2 regions of the Bordetella genomosp. 6 genome follow, and region 1 is predicted to be linked to the other one. Evidence: riboswitches for the same ligand, from Rfam matches in the RefSeq annotation. Region 1 holds a riboswitch; the other holds the start of a gene.

Region 1 (7,027 bases):
CATTCGATCCGGCGCAATGGCAGCCGTTCGCCGCGCTCTCGGGCGTCGCCCTGGAAGTCACGCTGTCGACCGGACAGGGCAAGGCGCGCGCGGCGTTCCTGGAAGACCTGCTGTTCACCCACCGGGGCCTGTCCGGCCCCGCCATCCTGCAGATATCGAGCTACTGGAAGCCCGGCGAGCCCATCGTGCTGGACCTGGCGCCCGGCCGCGACCTGGCCGCCGAGCTGATCGGCGCCAAGCCGGGCAACCGGCAGCAACTGCATACCGTGCTGGCCGGCCTGTGGCCCCGGCGGCTGGCCGACACCTGGCTGGAGGCGGCCGGGCGCGCCGTCGGCGCGGACCTGGCCGGCGCACGCCTGGCCGACGTGCCGGACCGCACCTTGCGGGCGCTGGCGGCGCTGATCCATGACTGGCGCCTGGTGCCCAGCGGCACGGCCGGCTACAAGAAAGCCGAAGTGATGCGCGGCGGCGTCGACACGCGCGGCCTGGACCAGAAGTCCATGCAGGCGCGCGGCGTGCCGGGGCTGTATTTCATCGGCGAGGCGGTCGACGTGACCGGCTGGCTGGGCGGCTACAACTTCCAGTGGGCGTGGGCGTCGGGGTACGCCTGCGGCAACGCGCTCTAGCCTGGCGGGCACGGCGCATGCGGGCAGGGCCGCGTGCCTATTGTTTTGGTAAATGGAAATGACTATCATTTGTCTTTACCGAATGCAAATGCCGGAGACCGCATGCCATACGTCCTGCCCGCGCTTTCGTATGCCTACGATGCGCTCGAGCCGCATATCGATGCGCGCACGATGGAAATACACCATACGCGTCATCACCAGGCCTACGTCAACGGCCTGAACGCCGCGCTCGAAGGCGCCGGCCTGGGCCGCGACGAACCGGTCGAGCAACTGCTGCGCCGGATCCCGGCGCTGCCGCCGGGCATCCATGACGCGGTGCGCAACCACGGCGGCGGCCATGCCAACCACAGCCTGTTCTGGACCATCATGTCGCCGTCGGGCGGCGGCCGTCCGGATGGCCGGCTGGCGGCCGACATCCAGGCCCAGCTGGGCGGGCACGACGCGTTCCAGGCGGCCTTCACGCAGGCCGCGCTGGGCCGTTTCGGCAGCGGCTGGGCCTGGCTGACCGTCACGCCGGCCGGCCGCCTGCGGGTCGAAAGCAGCGCCAACCAGGATTCGCCGCTCATGGACGGCAATACCCCGATACTCGGCCTGGACGTCTGGGAGCACGCGTATTACCTCCAGTACCAGAACCGCCGCCCCGAATACATCGAGGCGTTCTACCGGGTGGTGGACTGGGCCGAAGTGGCGCGCCGCTACGAGTTCGCGCTGGCCGGGCTCGGCCGGGAGGCCGCATGAACACCCATAGCCGCCATCGCGTCCGCCCCGCGCTCACCAGCGTCAGCGCCATGACCCTGGCGGTGCTGGTGGCCTGCCTGGCCTGCTACCAGTTGTGGGAGCTCCTCGACGCGCGCTGGCCGCACGTCGCCCTGGCCATGGCCGGCGGCATGGTGGCCGCCGGGGCCACCGCGCTGGGCGCGGTCCCGGTGATCTTCTCCCAGACCCTGTCGCAGCGCGTGCAGGATTGCATGTTCGGCTTCGGCGCCGGCGTCATGCTGGCGGCCAGCGCCTTCTCGCTGGTGGCGCCGGGCATCGCCGCGGCCGGTGCCCAGGGCTATGGCCCCTGGGGGGCGGGCATCCTGGTGGGGGCGGCCATCCTGCTGGGCGGGGCGGCCTTGCTGGCCAGCGACAGGCTGTTGCCGCACGAGCACTTCATCAAGGGCAAGGAAGGGCGCACCTCGCGCACCCTGCGCCGCACCTGGCTGTTCGTGTTCGCGATCATGCTGCACAACGTGCCGGAGGGCCTGGCCATCGGCGTGGGCTATGCCGGCGGCGACAGCCTGCGCGGCACGGCGCTGGCAACCGGCATCGCCATCCAGGACGTGCCCGAGGGGCTGGTGGTGGCGCTGGCCTTGCTGGCCGCCGGCTACAGCCGTGCGTTCTCGGTGGCGCTGGGCATGCTGTCCGGGCTGGTCGAGCCGCTGGGCGCCATCGCGGGCGCGGCGGTGGTGGGCTGGTCGGCCGCGCTGCTGCCGTGGGGGCTGGGTTTCGCCGCCGGCGCCATGCTGTTCGTCATCAGCCACGAGATCATCCCCGAGTCGCACCGCAAGGGCCATGAAGTGCCGGCCACCGCCGGCCTGATGCTGGGGTTCGTGCTGATGATGCTGCTCGATACCGCGCTGGGCTGAGGCGCCGAAACAGGGGCGGATCGGCGCCGAACCGGACGCTTTGCGGCATGGCGCTTTCGATGTATGCTTTGCGCGCTGTCACGCATGTCGCGGGAGAGAGCGGCCGATCGCGGCTGCCGCCGAAGGCGCAATTCGCCCGGAATCGCTCAGGTAACCCATACCGCGACTGCATCGAGTAGCGCCTGGCGCGCTCGAAACAGCACTCTGGAGAGACCTGGCGCGGCCACCTTCGCGGTGTGCGCGCAGCCCAGGCGCCGAAGGTGCAAACCCGCTCGCGCGGGGTAACTCTCAGGCAAAAGGACAGAGGGGCGGAAAATTCGACCGGTCCCCGGGCGCTTTCCGCATCGGGGCCGGCATTCCGTAATCCTGGCAATGCTGCCGCTGGAGCCCTCGCATGTCCGCACCGCTCAAACGCACCCCCTTGGCCGAAGAACATCTTGCCGCCGGCGCCCGTATGGTCGACTTCGGCGGCTGGGACATGCCGCTGGCCTATGGCTCGCAACTGGAAGAGCACCACGCGGTGCGCCAGGACGCGGGCATGTTCGACGTCTCGCACATGCTCAACGTCGATGTCGGCGGCGCCGACGCCACCGCCTTCCTGCGCCGCCTGGTGGCCAACGACGTGGCCCGCCTGGCCACGCCGGGCAAGGCCCTGTACAGCTGCATGCTGAACCCGCAGGGCGGCATCATCGACGACCTCATCATCTATTACTTCGCGCCCGACCAGTGGCGCGTGGTGGTCAACGCCGGCACCGCCGACAAGGACATCGCCTGGATGCAGCGCGTGGCCGCCGCCGACGGTTTCGATGTCGCGATCACGCCGCGCCGCGACCTGGCCATGGTGGCGGTGCAAGGTCCCAATGCCCGCGCCAAGGTGTGGGCGGCCCGTCCCGCGTGGCAGGCGGCGTCCGAGCCGCTGGCGCCGTTCTCGGCCGCGGCCGTCGCGGCCGACACGCTGGTGGCGCGCACCGGCTACACCGGCGAGGACGGCTTCGAGATCGTGCTGCCCGCCGACGCGGTGGTCCAGCTGTGGCGCGACCTGCTGGCGCAGGGCGTGCGGCCCTGCGGCCTGGGCGCGCGCGACACGCTGCGCCTGGAGGCGGGCATGAACCTCTACGGCCAGGACATGGACGAACTCGTCCATCCCAACCAGGCGGGCCTGAGCTGGACCGTTTCCCTCAAGGACGAGGCGCGCCGCTTCGTGGGGCGCGACGCCATCGAGCAGTTCGCCGTGCCGCGCGCCTTCGTCGGCCTGAAGCTGCAGGAGCGCGGCGTGATGCGCGCCCATATGCCGGTGCGCTGCGCGCAGGGCATGGGCGAGCTCACCAGCGGCACCATGTCGCCCACCCTGGGCGTGTCGGTGGGTTTTGCCCGCGTGCCGGTGGGCGTGCAGCCCGGCGACGCCGTCGAGGTCGAAATCCGCGGCAAGTGGGTGCCCGCCCTGGTATGCAAATTGCCGTTCGTGCGTAACGGCAAAGCCGTCGAACACTCGTAAACTCGAGGCTTCCGCGCGGCCGCCGGCCGCCGGAGGCGCGCAAACTTTCTCCATCCCCACCGAATTGCCAGAGGAGCTCCCATGAGCCTGCCCACCGATCGCAAGTACACCGAGTCCCACGAATGGGTCCAAGCCGAAGGCGATGTGTTCGTCGTCGGCATCACCGACAACGCCCAGGAGCAGCTGGGCGACCTGGTCTTCGTCGGCGACGTCAAGGTCGGCGCCGCGCTGAAGGCCGGCGAGACCGCCGGCGTGGTCGAGTCGGTCAAGGCCGCCTCCGACATCTATGCGCCGGTCGACGGCGAGATCGTCGCGTTCAACGACGAACTCGAAGCCAACCCCAGCTTGATCAACGAATCGGCCTATACCGCCTGGATCTTCAAGATCAAGCCGGCGAACGCGGCCGACCTGGACAAGCTGCTTGACGCGGCCGGCTACCAGGCCGTCGCCGGCTGACAGGCCGCACCGGGCCGGCCAGCGGGCCGGCCCCGCCTCCCCGTTATTTCGAGAACACCATGTCGCGCGCCCCTGACACCCATTCCGATTTCATTCCCCGCCATATCGGCCCGTCCGACGACGACCAGGCCACCATGCTGGCCGCCATCGGCGCATCCAGCCTGGATGCGCTGATCGACGAAGTCGTGCCGCCCCGCATCCGCAGCCGTGCGCCGCTGGCGCTGCCCGCCGCGCGCAGCGAAACCGATGTGCTGCAGGACCTGAAGCGGATTGCGGCGCGCAACCAGATCTACCGCAACTACATCGGCCAGGGGTACTACGGCACGCACACGCCCAACGTGGTGTTGCGCAACGTGCTCGAGAACCCGGCCTGGTACACCGCCTACACGCCGTACCAGCCCGAAATCTCGCAGGGCCGCCTGGAGGCGCTGCTCAATTACCAGACCATGGTCGCCGACCTGACCGGCCTGGACATTTCCAATGCCTCGCTGCTGGACGAGGGCACCGCCGCGGCCGAGGCCATGACGCTGGCGCGCCGCGGCAGCCGTTCGTCCAGCCCGGTGTTCTTCGTGTCGCAGCACTGCCACCCGCAGACGCTTGAGGTGGTGCGCACGCGCGCCGAGGGCCTGGGCATCGAACTGGTGATCGGCGACGAGTCGCGCGGCCTGCCCGAATGCTTCGGCGTGCTGCTGCAGTATCCGCACAGCCTGGGCGGCGTGGCCGATTACCGCGAACTGGCGCAAGCCGCGCACGCGCAGGGCGCCGTGGTCGCCTGCGTGACCGACCTGCTGGCGCTGGCGCTGATCGAGCCGCCGGGGCAATGGGGCGCCGACATCGCCGTCGGCTCGGCGCAGCGCTTCGGCGTGCCGTTCGGCTTCGGCGGCCCGCACGCCGGCTTCATGGCCTGCCGCGATGCGTACAAGCGCAACATGCCCGGCCGGCTGGTCGGCGTCTCGAAGGACGCCCAGGGCAACCCGGCGCTGCGCCTGGCCCTGCAGACGCGCGAGCAGCACATCCGCCGCGAGAAGGCCACCTCCAACATCTGCACCGCCCAGGTGCTGCTGGCCGTGATGGCCGGCCTGTACGCCGTATGGCATGGCCCGCGCGGCGTGCGCCGCATCGCCGAGCGCGTGCAAAGCCTCACCGGCGCGCTGCGCGCGGCGCTGGCCGGGCTGGACGTGAACGTCGCCAACGACACCTGGTTCGACACGCTGCTGCTGGAAACCGGCGCGGCCACCCCGGCCATCCTGGCCGCCGCGGATTGCGCCCGGATCAACCTGCGCCAGGTCGATGGCGCGCGTCTGGCGGTGTCGCTGGACGAGACCGTGACGCTCGCCGACCTGCAGGCCCTGGTCAACGTGTTCGCGGCCGGCCTGGGCAAGGACGAGGTGGTGCTGGCGCCGCCGCAGGCGTCGATGGACGGCATCCCCGCGGCGGTGCGCCGCCAGGGTCCCATCCTGTCGCACCCGGTGTTCTCCAGCGTGCAGTCCGAGACCGACATGCTGCGCTACCTGCGCAAGCTGGCCGACAAGGACCTGGCGCTGGACCGCACCATGATCCCGCTGGGTTCGTGCACCATGAAGCTGAACGCCACGGCCGAGATGATTCCCATCACCTGGCCCGAGTTCGCGCTGATCCACCCGTTCGCGCCGGCCTCGCAGACGCCGGGCTATCGCGAGCTGATCGACGGCCTGTCGGCGCAGCTGTGCGAAATCACCGGCTACGACGGCATCAGCCTGCAGCCCAACTCGGGCGCGCAGGGCGAGTACGCCGGCCTGCTGGCGATCCGCGCCTACCACCAGGCCAATGGCCAGCCCCAGCGCAATGTCTGCCTGATCCCGGCTTCGGCGCACGGCACCAACCCGGCGTCGGCCCAGCTGGCCGGCATGGACGTGGTGGTGGTGGCGTCCGACGCCAACGGCAACGTCGACCTGGCCGACCTGCGCGCCAGGATCGCGCAGGTGGGCGAGCGCCTGGCCGCGCTGATGATTACCTATCCCTCGACGCACGGCGTGTTCGAGGAAGCCGTGACCGAAATCTGCGACGCGGTGCACGAGGCCGGCGGGCAGGTCTACCTGGACGGCGCCAACATGAACGCCATGGTCGGCGTGGCGCAGCCCGGCAAGTTCGGCTCGGACGTCTCGCACCTGAACCTGCACAAGACCTTCTGCATTCCGCACGGCGGCGGCGGGCCGGGCGTGGGCCCGGTGGCGGTGCGCGCCCACCTGGCGCCCTACCTGCCCGGCGTGCTCGACGCCCAGGGCCGCCTCGACCCCGCGGCCAAGGTCGGTCCGGTCTCGGCCGCGCCGTACGGCTCGGCCGGCATCCTGCCGATTCCCTACGTGTACATCGCCCTGATGGGCGCAGAGGGCCTGCGCCGCGCCACCGAGGTCGCCATCCTCAACGCCAACTACATCGCCACGCGCCTGCGCGACCACTATCCGGTGCTGTATGCGGGCCGCAATGGCCGCGTGGCGCACGAGTGCATCCTGGATGTGCGGCCCCTGAAGGAAACCAGCGGCATCAGCGCCGAGGACATCGCCAAGCGCCTGATGGACTACGGATTCCACGCGCCGACCATGAGCTTTCCGGTGGCCGGCACGCTGATGGTCGAGCCCACCGAATCCGAAGGCCTGGCCGAGCTGGAGCGTTTCATCGAGGCCATGATCGCCATCCGCGCCGAGATCGCGCAGGTCGAAAGCGGCGAACGCGACCGCGACGACAACGTGCTGCGCAATGCGCCCCATACGGCCCAGATGCTGCTGGCCGATGAATGGCACCACGACTATCCGCGCCAGCAGGCCGCCTATCCGGTGGCGTCG
Region 2 (7,027 bases), 2.0 Mb from region 1:
GATGCGCGGCGCGCCGGGCGGGTTGGCGCCGCGCCGGGCGTCCAGCCTGCCCGCGCTGGCGCCGCAAGCCATCGCCGAGGCGGCGCGCGAAGCCGCCATCCGGCCAGTCGGCAGCGCGCCGGCGCGCGAGGCGGCGCTGCTATGCCTGGCCGCGGCGCAGGGGCCGTATGAAGCCGGGCGGGCGCTGGAGCATGACTGGTTCGCGCGTCTGCGCGACGGCCCCGAGGCGCGGGCCTTGCGCTATGCCTTCTTCGCCGAACGGCCGCGCGCGCCGGCCGGCGATGCCTCGGCCAGGCGCATCGACCAGGTCGCGGTCATCGGGGCCGGCACGATGGGCACCGGCATCGTTATCTGCCTGGCCGAGGCCGGCCTGCCGGTGCTCTGGCACGATGTGGATGCCGGCTGCCTGGCGCAGGGGCGCGCGCGCGTGCGGCAGCATTTCGATCGCCAGGTCTCGCGCAAGCGCTTGACGCCTGGCCAGGCCGACCAGTACGCCAGCGCCGTCACGACGGTCGGCGACATGGCGGACGTCGCGCAAGCGGACCTGGTCATCGAGGCCGTGTTCGAAGATATGGAGGTCAAGCGCGGGGTTTTCCGCCAACTCGACCGCATCCTCAAGCCGGGCGCCATCCTCGGCACCAACACCTCGACGCTGGACGTCAACCGGATCGCGCACGCCACGCGGCGTCCGCCGGACGTGGTCGGCCTGCATTTCTTCAGCCCCGCGCCGGTGATGCCCTTGCTGGAAATCGTGCGCGGCGACGCCACCCATGCGGATGTCGTGGCCGCCGTGCAGGGGCTGGCGCGGCGCTTGCGCAAGATCGCCGTGGTGGCCGGCGTGTGCGACGGTTTCATCGGCAACCGCATGTGGCACCAGTATCTGCGGCAGGCGGCCTTGCTGGTGCAGGAGGGGGCCATGCCCATGGAGGTCGACGCGGCGCTGCGCGAGTGGGGGTTCGCCATGGGGCCATTCCAGGTCGCCGACCTGGCGGGTCTGGACGTTGGCTACAGTATCCGGCAGCGGCAGCGCAGCGAAACGCCCGAGCGCCCCTGGCCGGACTGGCTGGACCGGGTCAGCGAGTCGGGCCGCCTCGGCCTGAAAGGAGGCAGCGGAATTCACGCCTATCCGGACGGCGGCCGCCAGCCCCGGCGCGATGCCGAGGTGGAAGCCATGATTGCCGCCGCCTCGCGCGAGGCGGGCGCCTCGCCCCGGGCGATTCCGGCGGGGGAAATCGTCGAGCGTTGCCTGCACGCGCTGATCGCCGAGGCCGCGCGCCTGCTGGAGGAAGGCATCGCGGCCAGCGCGGCGGACGTGGACGCGGTATTCCTGGCCGGGTACGGCTTTCCGCGATGGCGCGGCGGCCCTTGCTACAGCGCCGACGTTTCGGGCCTGCCGGCGGTCGTGGCCGCCCTACGGCGGCGCGCGGCCAACGAAGAGCCGCAATTCTGGCAACCGGCCGAACTGCTGGTCCGCCTGGCGCGACAGGGCGCGCGGCTGCGGGATTTTTGCAGGGAGGAAGCATGAACGACGAGGTGGTCATCGTCTCGACCGCCCGCACGCCCATCGGCAAGGCGTATCGCGGCGCGCTGAACAATACCCATGGCGCCACCTTGGGCGCGCACGCGGTCGAACACGCGGTGCGGCGCGCCGGCGTCGACGCAGCCGAAGTCGATGACGTCATCATGGGTTGCGGCCGGCCCGAGGGCACGGCGGGCGAGAATATCGCGCGCCAGGTCGCCTTGCGCGCCGGCCTGCCCGTGGAGGTGCCGGGCGTCACCGTCAACCGGCTTTGCTCGTCCGGATTGCAGGCCATCGCCATGGGAGCGCAGTCCATCCTGTGCGGCAGCGCGGATATGGTGGTGGCTGGCGGACTGGACTCGATTTCGTGTGTGCAGAACGAGCACATGAATCACCATATGGAGCAGGATCCGTGGCTGGCGCATCGCATGCCGGGCATCTTCCTGCCCATGATAGATACGGCCGAAGTGGTTGCCAGGCGCTACGGTATTTCGCGCCAGCGCCAGGACGACTACGCGGCCGCCAGCCAGCAGCGTGCCGCGGCGGCGCGCGCGGCGGGCCGCTTGCGCGAGGAGATTGCGCCCATGCGCGTGCGCCGTCTGGCGGTCGATCCGCCCGGCGAAATCGAAGTCCTGCTGGAGGAGGACGAGGGCATTCGTCCGGAAACGACGGCCGCGAGGCTGGCCACGCTCAAGAGCGTGCGGGAGGGCGGCTGCGTCACGGCCGGCAATGCCAGCCAGCTTTCGGACGGGGCCTCGGCCTGCGTGCTGATGCGCGCCGACGCGGCGCGAGCGCGCGGCCTGCGGCCGCTGGGAGGTTTTCGCGGCTTCACGGTGGCGGGTTGCCGTCCCGACGAAATGGGTATAGGTCCGGTGCACGCCGTGCCCAGGCTGCTGGTGCGCGCCGGGCTGGCGATCGGCGACATCGGTCTATGGGAATTGAACGAGGCGTTCGCCGTGCAGGTAATCTATTGCCGTGACCGCCTGGGCCTGCCGGACGATCGGTTGAACGTCAATGGCGGCGCCATCGCGCTCGGCCATCCCTATGGAATGTCCGGCGCGCGGCTGGTAGGGCATGCGCTGCTGGAAGGGCGCGCCCGAGGGGTGCGCTACGTCGTGGCGACCATGTGCGTGGGCGGCGGGATGGGCGCCGCGGGATTATTCGAGGTGCTATGAACGGATTCGAATTTCGGACACACGCCCGCACGCTCGCGGGCGAGGGGGCTTCGCAACGGCTGGGCGAGGCGGTCGCGGCGCAATGGGGGCCGTGCCGTATCCTGGTGGTCACCGACGAGCAGCTGGTGCGGCTGGGCCTGGTTGCCGCCTTCGCGGCGGGTCTGCGTGGCGCCGGCCATACGGTTGATGTCTACGACGGCGTGCTGGCCGACCCGCCCGAAGCGGCCGTGGACCAGGCGATCGCGCAGGCGCGCGGAATGGACGCGCAATGCGTGATCGGCTTTGGCGGCGGCTCGTCGATGGATATCGCCAAGCTGGTGGCGGCTTTCGCCCGATCCCCGGCGGACTTTCGCGATAGCTACGGGATCGATCGCGTCACCGGCGCGCGGCTGCCGCTGGTGCAGGTGCCGACCACTGCCGGCACCGGATCGGAAGCCACCCCCATTGCCATCGTGACCCGCGCGGACAGCTCCAAGGCGGGCATCGTGTCTGCCGTCCTGTATTGCGACATCGCCGTGCTGGATGCGGAGCTGACCCGCGGCCTGCCGGCGAGCGTGACCGCCGCCACCGGCATCGACGCCATCGTGCACGCCGTCGAAGCCTATACCAGCAGGTTGCGCAAGAACCCGATCTCCGATGGCCTGGCCCGCGAGGCGTTGCGCCTGCTGTGCCGTTCCATCGGCCCCGCATGCCGCGACGGCGCCGACATGGCGGCCCGCCACGACATGCTGCTGGGCGCGATGCTGGCGGGGCAGGCGTTTGCCAATGCGCCGGTGGCGGCCGTCCATGCGCTGGCGTATCCGCTGGGCGGCGCGTTCCACGTGCCGCACGGCCTGTCCAATGCCTTGATGTTCGGGGCGGTGCTGCGCTTCAACCTGCCGCGGGCTTGCGCCGCCTATGCCCAGCTTGCGCAGATCGTCTGCCCGGAAGTCGGCGGCACGGAGCAGGCGCGCGCCGAAGGGTTCGTGCGGGAGATGGCAGGCCTGGGTCCGCGGCTGGGGCTGCCGCGGCGCCTGGCCGAAGTGGGCGTGGCCGAGCCGGACCTGCCCATGCTCGCCGAACAAGCCATGCAGCAACAGCGCTTGCTGGTCAACAACCCCAGGCAGCTTGGCTACGACGACGCCTTGCGGCTTTACCGGGAGGCGCTATGAGCGACGCCACGCAGCCGTCCCCGCGCGCGCCACGGTGGCAGCGCGCCGATTTCGGCCATTTCGAGGCCATGCCGGTGCGCTGGATGGATTGCGACATGTACGGGCACGTCAACAACGTCGTGTATTACGCGTACTTCGACACGGCGGTGAATCGCTACCTGTCGCTGGCCGGCGAACTCGATCCGCGCCAGGGCGCGGTGATCGGCCTGGTGGTGGAAACGCACTGCAATTTCCACGCGCCGGCCGTATTCCCGGAAACGCTGGAGATCGGCCTGCGCGTGGCCCACGTGGGGCGCAGCAGCGTGCGCTACGAGCTGGGCGTGTTCCGGGCCGGCGACCAGCTTTGCACCGCCCAGGGCCACTTCGTGCACGTCTACGTCGACCGCGCCAGCCGCCGTCCCGTGGCGCTGCCACCTGGCCTGCGGGCATGCCTGGGCCGGCTGGACGCGGCCGGGCGCGCCTGAGGCGCGCCCGCTATTTCCCCCCGCCCGCCGCCACCGCGTCGGCCACCAGTTGCGCCGTCGCGGCCGACAGCGTCCAGCCAAGGTGGCCATGGCCGGTGTTGTAGTACACGCCCGGCCGCTTGCCAGGGCCGACGCGCGGCAACATGCTGGGCAGCATGGGCCGCAGGCCCGCCCAGGGCACGACGCGGCTGGTCGAGACCTGCGGGAAATACCTGCGCACCCACGCGATAAGCGGTTCGATGCGGTCGGCGCGGATATCGCGATTGAAGCCATTGAATTCGGCGGTGCCGGCCACCCGGAACCGGCCCGCGCCGAGCCGGCTGGTCACGATCTTGGCGCGGTCGTCCAGCAGGCTGGTCCAGGGCGCGCCGGCCTGGCTGGCCTCGTCGTCCAGGCTGACCGTGATCGAATATCCCTTGACCGGATAGACGTTGACGCGGTCGCCCACCATGCTGGCGAACTGGCGGCTGCCCACGCCGGCGCAGATCACCACCTTGTCGAAGGGTTCGACGTCCTCGGCGGTCGTGATGGCGATGGCGCCGCCGCGATGCTCGATGCCTCTGACGGGCGTTTCGTAGCGGAACACGGCGCCGTGCCGCGCGGCGGCCCGGGCCAGGCCGGTGGTGAATTTGTGGATGTCGCCGGTGGAGTCCGACTCGGTAAAGAAGCCGCCGTGGAAATCGCCCTGCAGGGCCGGTTCGATGGCGCGCATTTCCTCGGGCGATACGGGCCGCCGCTCCAGCCCGCCGGCGCGCAGCAGCGCGTTGACGCGCAAGGCGCCGTCGTACTCCTGCTTGCTGGCATAGAAGTGCAGGATGCCGCGCCGCTCGTGATCGAAATCGATCCGTTCGCGGGCCGCGATCTCGAACAGGTGCTGGCGAGCGGCGATGGCCAGGCGCACGGTCTCTATGGTGTTGGCTTCGTAGCGGGGAATCTGGCGCAGGAACTCGCCCAGCCACGAGTACTTGTGCCAGCTGGGACGGGGATTGAGCAGCAGCGGGGCGTCGCGCCGCAGCATCCAGCGCAGGCCCTTGAAGAGCGTGGAACGGCTGTTCCAGACCTCGGCATTGCTGGCGGACAGCTGTCCGCCGTTGGCGAACGAGGTTTCCATCGCGCTATAGCGGTGGCGGTCGAATACCGTGACCTGGTGTTGGCGCAATGCGAGCGCATAGGCGGTGGTGACGCCGGTGATGCCGGCGCCGATGACGGCGATTCGAGACATGGTCGTGGTCCCAGAAGAGGTTGGCGTCTGCCGGCCATCGGAATGGCCCGGCCACAACCCCATCTGTCCATTTACCTGAGAGCTTCACCCGTGCGCCGATGCAAGCGCGCCAGGGATCCCCTTCGGTGGGCGCCGTACCGCGCGCCACTCTCCAGATGTTCCTGCAGGTCGGTCCTTTTGCCTGAGAGTTTCCGGGGTGGTTGCTCCGTCGGCGTCGTCCGCTGGACGATCTCTCCCGAACTGCACGTTGGTGGAACCGGCACAACTTACAGCGATTGCGCCGGCACGACAAGGTGCCGGCGCGCATCCAAGGGGAAACCCTGTCTCCCGGAGGCGTTCAGACGGGCTCGGCGTCCACGTCGTACGTGAACAGCCATTCGTACCGTTCGCGGACCCGCGCCTCGCTCCATTGCTGTTCGACATAGGCGGCCGCGCCGGCCGCGTGCGCCAGCTCCGGGTTGTGGAAGCGCCTGGCGTTCTCGGCCGAGCCGCGCACCACGCGCGCCGTGCGCTCGACGCGCAGGTCCTGGTAGCGCACCAGCGCCCGCGGCGCGTCGGCCCGCATGCCGTCGAGGCAGCGCGCCAGCACGTAGCCGTCCTCGATGGCCATGGCCGCGCCCGAGGCCAGCATCGGCAGCGTCGGATGGCAGGCGTCGCCCAGCAGGGTGATGCGCCCGCGGGTCCATTGCGCCAGGGGTTCGCGCAGCATCATCGCCCACTTGAAGGGCGTATCCAGCGCATGGATCAGCGTCTGCACGTCCTCGTGCCAGCCGGTGAAATCGCGCGCGCATTCCGCGATCGTGCCTTCCTGGGTCCAGGATTCCACCTGCCAGTCGTCGCGCTCCAGGATGCCGACGAAGTTCACCAGTTCGCCGCGGCGCAGCGGGTAGTGGATGACGTGGGCGCCGGGGCCTACCCAGTTGACGGCATAGGGTTCGCGCAGATGCGGCGGCAGCTTGTGCGCCGGGATGACGCCGCGCCAGGCCAGCGCGCCGGAGAAGCGCGCCTGGTCCTGGCCGTGCAGCGCGGCGCGCACGCGCGAGTGCACGCCATCCGCCCCCACCAGGATATCGCCCCGGCGCGTGCTGCCGTCGGCCAGCGTGACGCTGGCCCCGGTGTCGTCCTGCGTGACGCTTTCGACCCGGGCGCCCAGTTCGATGGCGTGCGGGTCGCGCGCCAGCACGGCGTCGGCCAGCACGCGGTGCAGGTCGGCGCGGTAGATGGTCAGGTACGGGTAGCCATAGCGCTCGACCGATTGCGCGCCCAGGTCGAACAGCGGCCAGGTCTGGCCGGTGTTCCACAGGCGGATGCGCTTGCCGGAGGCCGGGCTGGCCACCTGTTCCAGCGCCGGGCCCAGGCCGAGCTGGTACAGTACGCGGTTGGCGTTGGCGCTGAGCTGGATGCCCGCGCCCAGTTCGCGCAGCTGCGCGGCCTGCTCCAGCACGCGGACTTGGAAACCGCGCGCCTGCAGGGCCAGCGCGGCGGTCAGGCCGCCC

The links. A riboswitch is a leader RNA that binds a small molecule or an ion and turns the genes downstream of it on or off. The one in region 1 is predicted to bind glycine.
Region 2: it holds a riboswitch for glycine, as region 1 does, so the genes downstream of both, CAL11_RS10640 (D-amino acid dehydrogenase) here and gcvT (glycine cleavage system aminomethyltransferase GcvT) in region 1, are expected to answer to the same signal.

Annotation. Positions count from the first base shown of each region.
Region 1 covers NZ_CP021107.1:4,268,271-4,275,297, reverse strand. Annotated here, with positions in the region: gene CAL11_RS20100 (aminoacetone oxidase family FAD-binding enzyme) at 1-626, shown strand, start outside; gene CAL11_RS20095 (superoxide dismutase) at 729-1,364, shown strand; gene CAL11_RS20090 (ZIP family metal transporter) at 1,361-2,254, shown strand; glycine riboswitch at 2,335-2,427, shown strand; glycine riboswitch at 2,449-2,568, shown strand; gene gcvT (glycine cleavage system aminomethyltransferase GcvT) at 2,649-3,749, shown strand; gene gcvH (glycine cleavage system protein GcvH) at 3,831-4,205, shown strand; gene gcvP (aminomethyl-transferring glycine dehydrogenase) at 4,265-7,027, shown strand, end outside.
Region 2 covers NZ_CP021107.1:2,280,428-2,287,454, reverse strand. Annotated here, with positions in the region: gene CAL11_RS10660 (3-hydroxyacyl-CoA dehydrogenase NAD-binding domain-containing protein) at 1-1,525, shown strand, start outside; gene CAL11_RS10655 (acetyl-CoA C-acyltransferase) at 1,522-2,694, shown strand; gene CAL11_RS10650 (iron-containing alcohol dehydrogenase) at 2,691-3,845, shown strand; gene CAL11_RS10645 (acyl-CoA thioesterase) at 3,842-4,309, shown strand; gene CAL11_RS10640 (D-amino acid dehydrogenase) at 4,320-5,531, opposite strand; glycine riboswitch at 5,691-5,779, opposite strand; gene CAL11_RS10635 (FAD-dependent monooxygenase) at 5,869-7,027, opposite strand, start outside.